Regions from separate parts of the Clostridium cochlearium genome, predicted to be linked through region 3. Evidence: riboswitches for the same ligand, from Rfam matches in the RefSeq annotation. Region 3 holds a riboswitch; each other region holds the start of a gene.
The links. Region 3 has a riboswitch for thiamine pyrophosphate ahead of thiC (phosphomethylpyrimidine synthase ThiC). Riboswitches for the same ligand answer to the same signal wherever they lie in the genome.

Region 1: it holds a riboswitch for thiamine pyrophosphate, as region 3 does, so the genes downstream of both, thiT (energy-coupled thiamine transporter ThiT) here and thiC (phosphomethylpyrimidine synthase ThiC) in region 3, are expected to answer to the same signal.
Region 2: it holds a riboswitch for thiamine pyrophosphate, as region 3 does, so the genes downstream of both, thiW (energy coupling factor transporter S component ThiW) here and thiC (phosphomethylpyrimidine synthase ThiC) in region 3, are expected to answer to the same signal.

The regions. Positions count from the first base shown of each region.
Region 1 covers NZ_LT906477.1:99,708-105,691, forward strand. The annotation lists gene CKV72_RS00525 (YhfM domain-containing protein) at 1-566, shown strand, start outside; gene CKV72_RS00530 (Mrp/NBP35 family ATP-binding protein) at 589-1,431, shown strand; gene CKV72_RS00535 (ferredoxin) at 1,547-1,738, shown strand; gene thiT (energy-coupled thiamine transporter ThiT) at 1,780-2,427, opposite strand; TPP riboswitch at 2,504-2,609, opposite strand; gene CKV72_RS00545 (anaerobic ribonucleoside triphosphate reductase) at 2,870-4,984, shown strand; gene nrdG (anaerobic ribonucleoside-triphosphate reductase activating protein) at 4,988-5,497, shown strand; gene CKV72_RS00555 (ArsR/SmtB family transcription factor) at 5,564-5,929, shown strand.
Region 2 covers NZ_LT906477.1:1,495,199-1,501,182, forward strand. The annotation lists gene thiE (thiamine phosphate synthase) at 245-883, opposite strand; gene thiM (hydroxyethylthiazole kinase) at 876-1,700, opposite strand; gene thiD (bifunctional hydroxymethylpyrimidine kinase/phosphomethylpyrimidine kinase) at 2,099-2,959, opposite strand; gene thiW (energy coupling factor transporter S component ThiW) at 2,962-3,462, opposite strand; TPP riboswitch at 3,557-3,665, opposite strand; gene CKV72_RS07440 (M16 family metallopeptidase) at 3,716-4,939, opposite strand; gene CKV72_RS07445 (GtrA family protein) at 5,029-5,439, shown strand; gene CKV72_RS07450 (Fic family protein) at 5,474-5,716, opposite strand; gene CKV72_RS07455 (DJ-1 family glyoxalase III) at 5,753-5,984, opposite strand, start outside.
Region 3 covers NZ_LT906477.1:670,606-676,589, forward strand. The annotation lists gene CKV72_RS03245 (aspartate ammonia-lyase) at 1-1,126, shown strand, start outside; gene CKV72_RS03250 (MalY/PatB family protein) at 1,216-2,394, shown strand; gene CKV72_RS03255 (NADH peroxidase) at 2,489-3,034, shown strand; gene CKV72_RS03260 (HAD family hydrolase) at 3,182-3,973, shown strand; TPP riboswitch at 4,045-4,152, shown strand; gene thiC (phosphomethylpyrimidine synthase ThiC) at 4,248-5,564, shown strand.

The sequences.
Region 1 (5,984 bases), 570 kb from region 3:
AATTGAAACCAGATTACATATTTGAAATGCATGAGTCACATGATAAGATTCATAAATTTCAGTATATCGTAGGATTAGATAAAAAAAATGGTGGAAATTTATATGGAGATGGAAAAGTATACATAGTATCTAAAAGAATAGATAATGATATAATAAAAAGTTTTTGGGATGTAAGAATTCCTAAAGACTTTACAAATATATATTACGACTCTATATTAGAAATTCTTGATAATTATTTAAAAGATAATGGAGAAACTAGTAAAACTATAGGAATAAATTTAGAAGATGACATCGAAGTTAAAAAGTTTATTTTATCTAAGGATTTAGAAGAATTTAAAAATAGACTAAAGAAATATAAAGGAGTATACTTAGTAGAAGAGGATGATTCTAAATATGACGTAGTAATGACTTTAAAAACTCAAGGCTATAGAAGATTATTATATAAGTCCAGTGCTACATTTCATGATAGAATAGATAAAAATGACAAGAAGTATTATCTTAAAGCAGAATATGAAAATAGAGCATGGCATGTAGAGTGTTCTAATAAAAAGCCTGAGAAGTTTTAATGGAAACTAAGGAGGAATTTTTATGAGTAATTGTGATAGTTGTCCAAGTAAAGGTAAATGTGATAGTAATGAAGCATCATGTTCTAAAATAGTACCTAAATACGGTAATATAAAACACATAATTGGTGTTATAAGTGGTAAAGGTGGAGTAGGTAAATCTACAGTTACAGGAATTCTTGCTACAAAGCTAAAAAAAGCAGGATATAAAGTTGGGGTATTAGATGCAGATATAACAGGACCATCAATGCCTAGATTTTTTGGAATAAATGAAGAAAGAGCATATGCTTTAGAAGGAAGAACTGGAGAAGAAATTAAATTTTTACCAGTAGAAACATCATCAGGTATAAAGGTTATGTCTCTTAATCTATTAACTGAACATGAAGAAGAACCAGTTATATGGAGAGGTCCAGTTATTACAGGAGTACTTACTCAAATGTATACAGATACAGAATGGGGAGAACTTGATTATCTTCTTATAGATATGCCACCAGGAACAGGAGACGTAGCACTTACAATCATGCAAAGTATACCTGTAGAAGGAATGGTAGTTGTTTCAACAGCTCAAGATATGGTTTCTATGATAGTTAAAAAAGTAATTATAATGGCAAAAAAAATGAATATAAATGTTTTAGGTGTAGTAGAAAATATGTCTTATGTAAGATGTAGTTGTGGAGAAAAAATAAATTTATTTAGTAGAAAAACTGCTGAAGAACAAGCTAAATATTTAGAAGTACCTTTAATAGCAGAACTTCCTGTAAATTTAGACTTAACAGAAAGTATGGAGAAAGGTAATGTGGAAGATTATATTACAGCCTGTGCAGAATATGAGGAGCTATTAGAAGGATTTATGAATCAGATAAAATAACAAGCAAAAAGTTGGTAAATAATATTTGCCAACTTTTTATTTATCTAAATATAGTTATAAATAAATAAAACAAGGTAAAAATAATAAAGATAATATTTATTAAGGAGGAATACAAATGAAAGCATATGTAGATAAAGAAACTTGTATAGGATGTGGATTATGTCCTTCAGTGGCTCCAGAAGTATTTGAAATGGATGACGATGGTAAAGCTAAAACAATAACAGAAGAAGTCCCAGATGGATCAGAGGAGCTTTCTAAAGAAGCGGAAGCTAGCTGCCCAACATCTGCTATTTCTGTAGAAGAGTAGAAAACTTAAAGGTGCCTTTAAAAGAAGGCACCTTTAATATGTTATAAAACTTTATAATAAGACTTTTTATTTATAATTTTATATATATTTTCAATAGGTAAAACATATATTATCACAATACATATAAGAGCATTTACAGATAAAAAAGATCCATTATATATTAGTGAATATAAGTAAGAAGACATAGATTCAGGTGCTGTACTTCCCCAGAATACTACTCCTGCAATAAAGTGAAAAACAAATCTTCCCAATATAGCCATTATAGTTCCTAAAATTTTGTTGTTTTTAAAATATCCAGCTAATCCAAGAGCCATAAAAGGTAATGGATAGTCAAATAAAACTTGAAGTGGATGAAGTATATATGGACCTAATATTAATTTTATAAGGCCATATAAAAATCCAGTTAGAAAACCTACTTCAGGACCGTATAAAAGAGCCATTAATATAATAGGAACCATTGCTCCAAGTGTAACTGAACCTCCATTTGGAAGCTTTGTTAGCTTAAACATATCTAGAATAGTAGCTAAAGCCAATGCTAGTCCTATGCTACAAATTAATGCTGGAGTTAATTTTATTTTTTTAGATTTTAATAAAATTATTACTACTAACATTAGACCTAGTAGTGTTAATATGGAATTAGGATTACTAACTATTTCTAATAAGTTTTCTCCTAAAGATAATAAATTCATTTAAATAATACCTCCTGTTTGTGCATGAGGGGTAAATAAAAAGCATTCCAATTAAGGAATGCTAATAATAATATTCTATATCTATAAAAGGCTTTCCTACGCTGGAATTATCCAGTTCAGGTACAAGGGTTAATGAATAAGAAATCCATTTCTCAGCTTTTATAGCACCCCTAGCACTACATTATTAAATTTTATAAGTTTATTATATTATATATATTTAATTATTGCAAATATGTTGAATTAATTTACAGCAAATACATAAACTTATATTTATAAAAGGTCAACTTTAACATAAGTGCAAAAGAAAGAGATTGAAAAGATAAATTATATATTAAACACATTTACTTCATATAATATGGAATTTTATAAGTTGATTTTATGACATTCACATAGTATAATGACCAAAGTATATACAATATATTGTAGTTAGGAGGAAATGTGTATGCTATATGTTGTAAAGAGAGATGGCAGAAGAGTTTCTTTTAATGCCATAAAAATAGCTAATGCAATTAAGAGAGCTTCTGAGGAAATAGGGTTTGAATTAAAAGAAAGTGAATATATGAATTTAACTCAAAATGTAGTAGAACAAATAGAAAAGTTAAATAAAGATGAGATATCAGTTGAAGAAATTCAAAATTTAGTTGAAAGTATTTTAATGGAGAACAGTTATAAAAATATAGGGAGAGCCTATGCTAATTACAGACAGGAAAGAACTAGAATAAGAGAAATAAAATCAGATTTAATGGAAGCTATAGAGAAGATAGGGGTTGAAACAGACAGAGATAATGCTAATGTTGGAAATAATTTTTCTTCAAAATTATTAAGAATAGCTAGTGAATCTAATAAGTGGTATAACTTAGCTGCTATGCCTAAACATTTAGCTAAGGCTCATGAAAATGGAGATATATATTATCATGATTTAGATAGTTATAATTTAACAGTGAATTGTTTGCACATACCAACTAAAGAAGTTTTATCAAAAGGATTTAATACAGGGTATGGATTTATAAGACCTCCTAAAAGAATAGAGTCTGCTTGCGAATTATCATGTATATTATTACAATCAACTCAAAATGATATGTTTGGTGGGCAATCTCATCCAGATTTTGATAATGATATGGGTTACTTTGTTGAATTTACAAGAAAAGAAATAAAAGAAGAATTAAGAGAAGTTGGATTAGAAGAAGAAAAGATTGAAGAGCTATGTGAAAAAAAATTAAGGAAAAGTATTAGTCAGGCAATGCAGGGCATAGTATATAATCTGAATACTATGCATTCAAGAGCGGGTTCACAAGTTCCTTTTAGTTCAATAAATATAGGGATACCAATGTCAGAAGATGCTGCATTAGTTTGTGAATTATTTTTAATAGAGTATGAAAAAGGATTAGGGAAAGGTGAACAACCGATATTTCCTAATATAATATTTAGAGTAAAAGATGGAGTGAATAAGAGACCATCAGATCCATATTATTATTTATTTAAATTAGCCTGTAAAGTTGCTAGTAAGAGGATGAATCCTACTTTTATGAACATTGATGCAGATTTTAATTTAGAATATTATAATAAAGGATATTTACCTGCTACTATGGGATGTAGAACTAGAGTACAATCTAATGTAAATGGAGAACCAGATGTTAAAGGAAGAGGTAATATAGCACCAACTACAATTAATTTACCAAGGATAGCTATTATATCTAAAAAAGATATAAATAAGTTTTTTGCTTTATTAGATAATAGATTAGAAATGGCAAAAGAAGCATTATTACATAGGTATGGTGTTTTAAAAAGATTAAGAGTTAAAGATTTACCTTTTGTTGCAGGACAAAATCTAATGAAAGGATCAGAAAATTTACAGCCAGAGGACAGTATAGAACCTATTTTAAAACAAGGTACTTGGGGTATAGGATTCATAGGATTAGCTGAAACTCTTAAAGCTTTAATAGGAGAGCATCATGGTGAATCAGAAAATGCTAGAGAATTAGGAATAAAAATCATAAAACATATAAGAGACTTTACCGATAAGACTACAAAAGAAACAAAGTTGAATTGGTCTTGCTATGCTACTCCAGCAGAGGGGTTAAGTGGGAAATTTATAGTACAAGATAAAAAAATATTTGGTGAAATTAAAGGGGTAACAGATAAGGACTATTATACAAACAGTTTTCATATACCAGTTGGATATCCAATATCAATAAAAGAAAAAATAGATATAGAAGCGCCATATCACTCAATTTGTAATGGAGGACATATTTCTTACATCGAGTTAGATGATTATCCAACAGAAGATGTAATAATGGATATAATAAATTATGCTTATAGCAATACTAATATTAATTATTTAGGGATAAACTTTCATATAAAGTATTGTAAAAACTGTGGTACTTATATAGATAATCACGAATCAAGTTGTTTTAAATGTGGAAGCAAAAATATACAAGGCATATCTAGGGTTACAGGATATTTAAGTTTAGATGAAAGATTTGGAGTTGGAAAGGTAGCAGAAAGAAAGGATAGATTATCACATACTAATGGAAAAGTTTTTTATGAGGAGAGATAGAAAATGAACTATCTTCAAGTGGCAGGTTTTTTAGATAATTCCTTAGCTAATGGTGAAGGACTTAGATCTGTATTATTTTTATCAGGTTGTAAGCATGAATGTAAGGGGTGTCATAATCTTGCTATGCAAGACTTTGAATATGGTGATAGGATATGCATAGATGATATAATTAAAAGAATAAGAAAGAATATACCTATAATAAGAGGGGTTACCTTTTCTGGCGGAGAACCATTAGAACAAGCAGAAAATTTAGCTGAATTAGCTTTAATGATAAAAAAAGATGACCTTAATATATGGTGTTATACAGGATATGAATTTGAATATATACTTAGCAATATGGATAAAATAAATGGATGGAAAATTTTAATTGAAAATATAGATATATTAGTAGATGGTACTTTTCAACAAGATAAGATTGAACCTAATCTAAAGTATAAGGGTTCATATAATCAAAGGATAATAGATGTGAAAAAAAGTCTCTTGGCTAAAAAAGTTATAATATATCCTATATAAAGTTGAATAAAGATATATTGATAGATATAATTAAATTAATTAAAACATTCATATTGGGGTGAAATAATGAAAAATTTAGATGGAATAGAAGTTTGTGAATGCTGTACCATTCATGAAGATTGTGTAGAGTGCGTGAGAAGAAATATGTTAGATGAAGAAACTTTTATGAAGTTATCAGATTTATTTAAGGTTTTAGGAGATTATACTAGAATAAGAATAATATATGCCTTATTTAATAAAGAACTTTGTGTTTGTGATATTGCAGAAGTATTAAATATGAGTCAATCTTCTATTTCTCATCAATTGAGAACTTTAAAAGCGGCTAGATTAGTTAAGTTTAGAAGAGAAGGGAAAACTGTTTTTTATTCTTTAGACGATGAACATATAAGAAAATTATTTAATGCTGGATTAGAGCATGTTAAGCATAATTAAAATAAGTTAAGAGATAGAAAAATGAAACTCTTGACATAATTAAAATCTTTTGTTA
Region 2 (5,984 bases), 820 kb from region 3:
TAACATTACGAAAAATTTTAAATTTATAAGATCTTTAAGTTTAGCTAAAGCTAAACTTAATTAAATCTAAGATACCTTCAATGTTCAGCTTTGCTAAACGAGTTTTTTATGCTACAACTATCTTTAACAAATAAAATAAAATTAAAACTTTTCTGAGTGTAACGAAGAAAAGTGTCCTTCACTGTCCTCTGTCAATTGTCCTATGTCCTCTGAAAAAGTGTTCTCAATTCTCCACTCTCCATTTTCAATTATAACCAAAGTTATTCATTAAAATAAGCTCTTCGCATGCTTTTTTAACGTCTTCTTTTCCTAGTATGCCGGATATAACTGCAATTCCATCTATATTAGTTCCCTTAAGTTTTTGTACATTGGTTTCGTTTACTCCTCCTATTGCCACTACGGGAATATTCACAGTTTTTTTTATTTCTTTAAGAGTTTCTATAGATGTACTTTCTGCATCTTTTTTGCTATTTGTAGGAAACATTGCTCCTACTCCTAAATAATCTGCTCCATCCATTTGAGCTTTTAGAGCATCTTCTATAGTATTTGCAGATAACCCTAAAATTTTATCTTCTCCTATTATCTTTCTTACAACATCTGCCGGTAAATCCTTCTGACCTATATGCACTCCTTCTGCATCTACTGCTAGAGCTATATCCACCCTGTCATTTATTATTAGTGGTACATTGTATTTGTCTGTTATATTTTTTATTTCCTTTGCTATTTCATAAAATTCTTTTGATGAAATATCTTTTTCTCTTAATTGCACTAAAGTAACTCCACCTAATATGGCATCTTCCACTGCCTTTTTTAAATCTCTTCCCTTTAATACATCTCTATCTGTTACTAAATAAAGAGTACAATCTAAATTTTTATTACCCATTATAAATCTTTCCCCTTTCTTTAAATGAATTTTCATTAAGATTATATATGCTATCTATTAAAGCTGTTCTAAAGGAACTTGGCCCTAAATTTTTAGTTTTTTCATAGGCAATTTCTCCTGCGATACCCATGGATGTAACTCCTGATAATGTAGCTTGTAAATAATCTTTTTCTGCTCCACAATAAGATGCTATTACAGAGGTGCACATACAACCTGTTCCTGTAATTTTAGACATGATGCTACTTCCATTTTCTACAATGTAAATATCTTTTTTAAATCCTATTACATCCTTTTCTCCAGTTATTGCAATTACTGCATTGTATTTTTCCGAAAGATTTTTAACTAGTTTAATTCTTTCTTCAATAGAATTATCTTCATCGCAACTTTCTGCATCTACTCCTTTTGTTGATGCATCCATACCAGATAAAACCTTTACCTCTGATATGTTCCCTCTTATTACTGAAAATTTTATTTCCCTTAAAAGTTCCAAAGCTATATGAGTTCTATATTTGGTAGCTCCAACTCCTACTGGATCTAAAATAACAGGTATATTTAATTCATTTGATTTTTTCCCTGCCAAAAGCATGGACTTAACTGTCTTTTGATTCAAAGTTCCTATATTTATAACCAAAGCCGAAGCTATAGACACCATATCCTCAACTTCATTTATATCATCTGCCATCACTGGCGACGCTCCTATAGCCAATACTATATTTGCGCAATCATTTACCGTTACATAATTTGTTATATGATGAATCAAAGGATTTTTTTCTTTTATTTTTAATAAGCTATTATATATTTTTTCATAAATTTCCACGATAACCCCCCCTTTTTTTAATGAACAACTAACAGTTAATAATGAATAATTATGGATATTTTTTCTCCGCTTTGTTACATTTGACAATTGACAGAGGACAGAGGACAATGAAGGTTAATTTTTCTTCATTAACATTACGAAAAATTTTAAATTGTATAAAACCTTACAAAAGTTTAGCTAAAGCTAAACTTTTATAAATTGACTAAATCTAAAACGCCTTCGATGTTTAGCTTGCTAAACGAGTTTTCCATAATACAACTATCTTTAACAAATCAAATAAAATTAAAACTTTTCTGAGTGTAACGAAGAAAAGCGTCCTTCATTCTCAATTCTCCACTTTCCATTTTCAATTATATCTAATAAGATTAAAGCTCTTCTGACGCCAGGAAGAAAAACTGTCAATTGTCCTCTGTCCTCTGTCCTTTGTCCTCTAAATAAAGTTCATAAAAGTGGTTTGTAGGTCCTACTCCTTTTCCTATATCTAATGAATGTTCTATGGCTATTTGTATATAGTCTTTAGCTTTTTTTACACTTTCTTCTAAGTTGTAGCCTAGTGCTAAGTTTGAGGCTATGGCTGAAGATAGTGTACATCCTGTTCCATGGGTATTTTTAGTATTTATACGCTTTGAAGAGAAATAGCTGACTTTTTCTTTACTGTATAAAATGTCTATAGCTTCTCCTTCTAGGTGTCCACCTTTCATAAGTACACTTTTAGGTCCCATTTTCATTATTATTTCAGCGGCTTTTTCCATTTTTTCTTTGCTATCAATAGGTATTATTTTTTTTATATCCTCTTCAATTTTACCTTCTTCTTCATAGGTTTTTATTATTTCCTCTGCTTCTGGTAAATTAGGAGTTATTACATCCGCTAAAGGTAATAATTTTTCTATAAGAGTTTTTTTAGATTCTGGTGCTAATAAATCGTATCCACTTTTGGATATCATAACAGGGTCTACTACTACATTTTTAGCCTTATACTCTTTTAATTTTTCTGCTATTATTTCTATGGTTTCTATTTTGGATACCATTCCAATTTTAACCGCATCTACTTCTATATCTGTAAATATGGCATCTATTTGTTTTGCTATGATATCTTTGTCTATATCCTGTACTGCAAAAACTCCTTGGGTGTTTTGTGCTGTTACTGCTGTTATTACACTCATTCCAAATACTTTATGAGCTGACATAGTCTTTATATCTGCTTGAATACCAGCTCCTCCTGAACTATCTGAACCTGCAATGGTTAATGCTTTTTTCAAAATTATCCCCTCCATAAAACTTCATTCTTATTAAGTATTTTTTCTCCAATTAATTTTATTATAGTATATCCTATAATACTTCCCCCTACACTACTTATGGAAAAAGGCACTATAAAAAATAAACCTGCAACTTCTTTTCCCATTATGAATTTTGCCATAGGGAAAGCTAGTAATCCTCCTATTAAACCTGTTCCAATGATTTCTCCTAAAACTGCTAAAAATTCTTTTCCTGTTTTTTTATACAAAACACCTGCAATAGCTGCCCCTATCATGCTTCCAGGAAAAGCTAATAAAGAACCTGTTCCAACTATATTTCTTAAAAAAGATATACAAAATGCTATAGATACACTATAAAAAGGCCCTAATATTACTGCAGATATGACATTTATTGCATGTTGTACTGGAAAACATTTAGCTGCTCCTATAGGTATAAATATTAAATTTCCTAAGAAAGCTCCTAAAGCTACTAGTAACGCTGAAAATGTTAATTTTTTAGTATTCATATTATACTCCTCCATATTTTTATAAAAAATAAAAGCACAGACAACGTAAGTCTGCACTTTTGCATTCAAATAGTAGAACTATATAAATATAAAATATATAGTAAACCATTCTCCCTACGCTGGCATTATCCAGATCAGGTAAAGGGTCTAAGAATCCAGTTCTTACTCTCAGCTGGCATTATCCAGCTCCCCTGAAATTTTATTCTATTGTTACCTAAATGATACTACAGCATTTTTTAACAGTCAAGTGTGACTACTGAATTATTTGTATACTAGGATTATTTAAAATCCTTTTTATGATGTTATTTATGTAGTATCCATCTATATCTTTGTAGTCCTCTTTATTTGGAAATACTCCTTTATAATCATTATACATTATTTCATGACAAGTTAAATCCTTTGCCAGCTGTACAGATCTTTCCCATCTTAATTCCTGTTTTAGTTTAATTCCTTTAATTGCTTTTTTTATTTTATCCTGTTTAAAATAATTTTTATCATCTTTAACTTCTTCTATTGCCTTATTTATAAGGGCTATTGCTTTATTTACATTGTCTTTATGTACAGATAATTGTATACAAAATAGCTTTATTCCCTTTTCATTTTTTATAAAACTTCCAATATCATAAGCTAGGGAATTTTCTGTTCTTATTGTATGGTATAAAATACTACTCGTACCTTCTCCAAAATAAAAATTAAATATATCCATTGCCTTTATTTCTTTACTTTTTAACATGTGTATAGGGTAAGCATATTGTATTTTTGCACCTTCTATACCTTGTTTTATTTTTACAAATATTCCTGGATTATTTAGCTCATATAGATAATTTTCATTAACTTTTTCTATATTAGTTTTTTCTTCTTCCTTTATTAAATATTTTTCTATAATTTTCTTTACCTTCTCAAATTCTAAAGAAGAAACCACAGATATTGTCATATTGTTTAATTTATAAAATTTATTATAAAAAGCTTTTATCTGATTTAAAGTTATGGAGTTTAAACTGTTTTCATTTCCTATAATAAGCTCTTTTATTCTTCTATTTTCAAAGGCATTATAAAAAAGTTCATCTTCACAATATTGGTCATTATCATCTTTCCAGTCCTTTAATTCCTGTTTAATTATATCCATTTCTTCCCTAAATCCTTTTTCTTTTAAAGTTGCATTTAATACTATGTCTAAAAATACTTCTATTCCCTTATGAAATTCTTCTGATAAAGTGGTTCCATAATATATTACATAAGGGTAATTTGTCATAGCATTTTGAAAACCAAATATTTCATCACATAATAAATTTATTTCTTGCTCTTTTCTATTTTTTGTTTCTTTAAATACCATATGTTCCACTACATGAGCTGTTCCATAAGGAAAGCCTTCTTCCCTTATTGCTCCTGCATCAAATCCTATGCAAAAGGAAGTTATATGACCACTTATTTTTTTATATATAAGCTTAGTTCCATTTTTCAATATTATATCTTGCATTTTTATCACCTACATTAAATATTTTTTAATTTCTGTAAAACATCTCACATAAAATATATTATATTATATAATTAACTTAGGGTGATAATATGAATTTAAAGGATAATATAAAACAATTTATTTTATATGCTCTAATAGGCAGCTCTAATGTTGTTATAGACTTTTGTATTCTAAATATGCTTTGGATGGTAACGGGTATCTATAAAGGTGCGGCTAATATTCTATTTAAATTTATATCCTTTATTTTTTATTCATTAAATGGATACTATTGGAATAAAAAATATACCTTTAAAACAGAGGGCTCTTTTTTAAAATTTGCCTCTGTTTTAGGTATAGCGGCTATAATAAATTCAATTATTTTATCTATAATGTCTATTTATAATATCTTAGGTATATCTGATTTACTATGGTCAAATATATGTGCTTTAACAGCTTCTATTATTACTGGAATAGGAAGCTTTCTTATAAATAAATTATATATATTTAAAAAAGTTGCCTAATTATTATATTGCTATTATTGTCTTAAAATATTTATTAAGTCATAGAAATAATATTTTTTATTTCTTTTATATTTTGATTTCCTTTAAACTCTCCTGGATTTCTATTTTTTCCTCTTACTTCTCCAGATAATAATATTTTATGCATTTCTTTAATTAATCTTGTTGATATAGGTATTCTTCCTATTAAATTCTCGCCAATTCTTAGTGCCTCAGAATAATTTAATACTTCCTGAATATCATCTGTTTTTTTGTTTTCATCAGCTCCATACTCTAGCATATCATCTAAAGTTACCTGTGTTCCTTCTATTGAACTTTATTCATACAACATAGATTCTTTTAATTCCTGTAATTCTTTTGTATCTATTATATTTTCTAATATTTTAAAAGCAAAATCTAAAGCTGTAGAAGGTCCCCTACTGGTTATTATATTATCATGTTGAACCACTCTATCTTCTTTATAATTAGCTCCTTTTAATTCTTCTTCAAACCCTGGATAGGAAGTTATGTTCTTATTTTCTATAATATCTGCTTCTTTTAATATTATA
Region 3 (5,984 bases):
CGCAGGTACATCTATGAATATGAATTTAAATGAAGTAATTGCAAACAGAGCAATAGAAATATTAGGTGGAGAAAAAGGAGATTACAGTATAGTTCATCCTAATGATCATGTAAATATGGGACAATCTACCAATGATGTTATTCCTACAGGTGGGAAAATAGCAACCATAAGATTGTTAGATAGAGCATTAGTATCATTGCAAAATTTAGTAGATGCACTTACAGATAAATCTAAGGAATTTGATCATGTTATAAAAATGGGAAGAACTCAAATGCAAGATGCTGTTCCAATTAGATTAGGACAAGAATTTAGAGCATATTCAAATGCTATAAAAAGAGACCTAGTTAGAATTAAGAGAGCAAAAGAAGAGTTATACCATGTAAATATTGGAGCTACTGCTATAGGTACAGGTATAAATGCTGATGAGCAGTATGTGGAAAATATTACTCCGAATTTATCAAAAGTAACAGCATTGGATTTAATTCAATGTGAGGATTTAGTAGATGGAACTCAAAACTTAGATTGTTTTGCTTCAGTATCATCAAATTTAAAAGTTTGTGCTTTAAGTTTATCTAAGATAGCTAATGATTTAAGACTTATGTCATCAGGACCTAGAACTGGTTTTGGAGAAATAAATTTACCAGCAAAACAAAATGGATCATCTATAATGCCTGGAAAAGTAAATCCTGTAATAGCTGAAGTGGTAAATCAAGTTGCATTTAGCATTGTAGGAAATGATGTAACCATTACTATGGCTGTTGAAGCTGGACAGCTAGAATTAAATGCTTTTGAGCCAGTGCTTTATTATAAATTGTTTGAGTCTATTGAAACATTAAAAAATGGTGTAGATACATTTATTGATAATTGTATAAAAGATATAACAGCTAATGAAGAAAGATGTAAAAAATTAGTTGATAATAGTGTTGGAATAATTACAGCAATATGTCCTCATGTAGGATATAAAAAAGCTGCTAAAGTAGCAAAAACTGCTATACAGACTGGAGAATCTGTAAAAGAACTTGTACTAAAAGAAAATCTATTATCAGAAAAAGAGTTAGATACAATACTTGATCCATTTGGAATGACTGAACCAGGTATATCAGGTAAAGAACTTTTGAAAAAATAAAATAATTATAAGAAGTCTGCAAACTTGCAGACTTTTTATTTGTTAAATGATAAAATTTTAATATATTAAAACATAAAAGGAGGTAAAAAATGTATAATTTTAATGAAATAGTTGAAAGAAAAAATACGTCAGCGGTTAAATGGGATAAACCCCAAATACTATATAATAGGAGCGATATAATTCCTATGGGAATAGCTGACATGGATTTTAGAACTGCTCCTGAAATAATAGAAGCAATAAAAAATAGAACAGAACATGGAGTCTTTGGATATTCCTATTTAGATGAAGAGTATTATAATTCCTTAATAAATTGGCTGGATAGAATACATAATTTTAAAGTAGAAGAGGAATGGGTATGCACTGCACCTACAATAGTTGCAGCTATAAGTTGGATGATTCAAAGCTATACAGAAGAAGGAGATAAGATAATAATACAACCTCCTGTATATCATCAATTTAAAAGATGTATAGAGAGTAATAATCGTATTATAGTAAATAATCCTTTAAAATATGAAAATAATAAATATTTTATGGATTTTGAAGACTTAGAAAGTAAAATAGATTCAAAGGTAAAAATGATGATTTTATGTAATCCACATAATCCAGGGGGAAGAGTTTGGAAACAAGAGGAGTTAAAAAAATTAGGTGATATATGCCTAAAGCATAATATATTAATGTTATCTGATGAAATACATTGTGATTTGATATTTAAGGGGTATAAACATATACCTATAATTAATGTAGATAAAAAATTTGAGGACATATCTTTGATATGTATTTCCCCTACAAAAACTTTTAATTTAGCAGCACTTCATGTTTCAAATGTTATTATTCCTAATAAAGACTTAAGAGATAAATATTTAAATACAGTATATAAAAATGCAGTAGAAGGCATAAATGTGCTTGGAATAGAGGCTATGAAAGCAGCTTATAAGCATGGAGAAGGTTGGTATAGAGATATGCTTAAATATGTAGAAGATAATTATAATTTTCTATGTAATTATATAGAAGAAAAAATTCCACAATTAAAAGTAACTAAATCAGAAGGAACTTATTTAGCTTGGATAGATTTTAGGGGTTTATCCATGAATTGTGAACAGTTAAGAGAATTTATGATAAATGAAGCAAGAGTACTTTTTGATGAAGGATATGTATTTGGAAAAGAAGGGGAAGGTTTTCAGAGAATAAATTTAGCTTGTTCTAGAACAATTCTAAAAGAAGCTTTAGATAGAATATGTATGGCTATGGAAAATGTTAACAAACTGTGAATAAAATAAATAATTTTGAAAAGTAGTTGCAAAATAATAATAATTATTATATAATAATAATTGTAAATAAGAGATATAACAGGAGGAATTGAAAATGAAAAAATTTGTATGTACAGTATGTGGATATGTTTATGAAGGGGATGCGGCACCAGAAAGATGTCCGCAATGTAATGTTCCATCAGATAAATTTGTAGAACAAGTTGAGGGAGAACTTGCTTGGGCAGACGAGCATGTAATAGGAGTTGCTAAGGGAGTAGATGAAGAAGTAATAGAAGGATTAAGAGCTAATTTTGTAGGAGAATGTACTGAGGTTGGAATGTATCTTGCAATGAGTAGGCAAGCAGATAGAGAAGGGTTACCAGAAGTTGCAGAAGCATATAAAAGAATCGCTTTTGAAGAAGCAGAACATGCTGCTAAATTTGCGGAATTATTAGGAGAGGTTGTAACAGATTCTACTAAGAAAAACTTAGAAATGAGAGTAGAAGCTGAATATGGAGCTTGTAGTGGTAAGAAAGAATTAGCAACTCTTGCTAAAAAATTAAATTTAGATGCAATACACGATACAGTTCATGAAATGTGTAAAGATGAAGCAAGACATGGTAAGGCATTTAAAGGTTTATTAGATAGATATTTTAAATAAAATATTATAAAAAATAGACACAAAGAACGACTTAGTTAAGTCGTTCTTTTGTTTTATATAATAAATAATTTGTAGAAAATGTATAATTTTAAATATTACAAATATAAGTTATAATGTAAAGTATAATGTATAGAGGGAGGGGATTATATGTATAAATTAATAGCACTAGATATAGATGGCACTCTTTTAAATAGAGATCATGAAATTTCAAGTAAAACTGTGAATGTAATAAGGAAATCAATGGATAGAGGTATAAGAGTAATTTTAGTATCTGGTAGAGATTATTCTGCTGCTGAACCTTATATAAAAAAATTAGAAACAAAAGATTTGTTTTTAGGATTAAATGGGGCTACAATATATGATAATAAAGGGAACATTATTCATAGTGAATATTTAGATAGAGACATAGTAGAAGATATAATAGAAATATGTGAAAAAGAAGACATATATATTGTTCTTTTTATAGGTAATAATACCTATGTAGATGAAATTTCAGATTTTATGGGGATAGATAATTATGTATTTAATTCTATAGAAGTTGGACAAGTTTCAAAATTTTATAAAGATGAAAATGTAACAAAAATCCTTTTAACACATAAAGAAGAGAAGCTTAAACCTATTAAAGAAAAATTAGATTTTAAATATGGCAGTAGAATAAATACACAATTTTCATTACCCCAATTTTTAGAGATATTTAACGGAGAAGTAAATAAAGGAATTGCTTTAAAGAGAGTATGTGAAAAATATGAAATACCTAAAGAGAAAATTATGGCAGTAGGGGATTGGGATAATGACATAACAATGATAGAATATGCAGGATTAGGTGTTGCAATGGGAAATGGTTCATCAAGACTTAAAAAAGTGGCTGATTTTATAACAAAAAGCAATGAAGAGGATGGAGCAGCTTATGCTATTAAAAAATTTGTGCTAAAAGATTAAGAACTGGATTTAAATAATTAAAATCATTGACTATAAAAAATAACTATGATACCATGAATATGTAAACAATTAAATAAATTTAGGGGAGCTTATAAAATAGGCTGAGAAAGAGATGTTATCTCTGACCCTCATAACCTGATTTGGTTAATACCAACGTAGGGAACATTGTGTATTGTAGTTATGGTGAAATTCTATAGCATATATATACATATGTATTTTGAGGGAAAGTTTAAAACTTTCCCTTTTTATTTTAATAAAAAAGGAGAGGAATAAAATGAATTACACAACTCAGATGGATGCTGCTAAAAAAGGAATAGTTACAAAGGAAATGGAAGCTGTAGCTGAAAAAGAAGGTATAGATATAAAAGAATTAATGGAGCGTGTGGCAAAAGGTAGTGTTGCTATACCAGCAAATAAAAATCACAAAAATTTAAGCGCTGAAGGAGTAGGACAAGGATTAAGAACTAAGATAAATGTAAACTTAGGAATATCAAAAGATTGTTGTAATGTGGAGAGAGAACTTGAAAAAGTAAAAAAAGCTATAGATATGAAAGCAGAAGCTATAATGGATTTAAGTTGTTTTGGAAAAACACAAGAATTTAGAAGAAGATTAGTAGAAATGTCTCCAGCTATGATAGGAACTGTTCCTATGTATGATGCTATTGGATTTTATGATAAAGAATTAAAAGATATCACTGCAGAAGAATTATTAGATGTAATAGAAACTCATGCAAAAGATGGAGTAGACTTTATGACTATACATGCAGGAGTTAACAAGGAATCTGTGGAGATATTTAAAAGAAATGAAAGACTTACTAATATAGTATCTAGAGGTGGATCTCTTCTTTATGCATGGATGGAGCTTAATAATAGAGAAAATCCTTTTTATGAGTACTTTGATAAAGTTCTTGATATATGTGAGAAATATGATGTTACAATAAGTTTAGGAGATGCTTGTAGACCTGGTTCAATACATGATTCTACAGATGCAAGTCAAATAAAAGAACTTATGACTTTAGGAGAATTAACTAAAAGAGCATGGAAAAGAAATGTTCAAATTATAATAGAAGGACCTGGACATATGTCCCTAGATGAAATAGAAACAAACATGAAATTAGAAAAAAAATTATGTCATAATGCACCTTTTTATGTATTAGGACCTATAGTTACAGATATAGCTCCTGGATATGATCATATTACAAGTGCTATAGGAGGAGCTATTGCAGCAACCTATGGAGCAGACTTTTTATGTTATGTAACACCTGCAGAACATCTAAGACTTCCAGATTTAGATGATATGAAGGAAGGAATAATAGCAACTAAAATAGCAGCTCATGCAGCAGATATTGCTAAAGGAATAAAAGGAGCAAGAGAGTGGGATAATCAAATGTCAGCTGCAAGAAAAGAATTAGATTGGGAAAAAATGTTTGATTTAGCTATAGATGATGAGAAAGCAAGAAAATATAGAAAGAGTTCTACCCCAGAAGTTAACGATAGTTGTACTATGTGTGGAAAAATGTGTGCTGTTAGAAATATGAATAAGGTTATGCAAGGAAAAGATATAAATATATTAAGAAACGATGATAAATAAAAATTTTGTGTGACAAAATTTTTATAGAGGACAATTGACAGAGGACAAAGAACAATTTTTAATGAACAACTAACAATGAATAATGAACAATTTAGGAGGATTTTCCTTCCTTATGTCAGAAAATCTTTAATCTTATTAGTTAGAATTGAAAATGGAGAATGGAAAGTGGAAAATGATTGACAACTTTTTTCCATTAACATTACTAAAAGTTTTTAATTTTATAAGATCCTTAGGTTTAGCTAAAGCTAAACCTTTTTTATATTAGACAAATCTAAAATATCCTTAACTCTCCATTCTCCACTTTCCATTTTCAATTATATTATAAAATTTAAGGTTTTCTATAGCAAAGCGGAAGAAAATCTTCCTTCATTGTCCTATGTCAATTGTCCTCTGTCCTCTGTTAAAAAAAGTGTGTTGCAG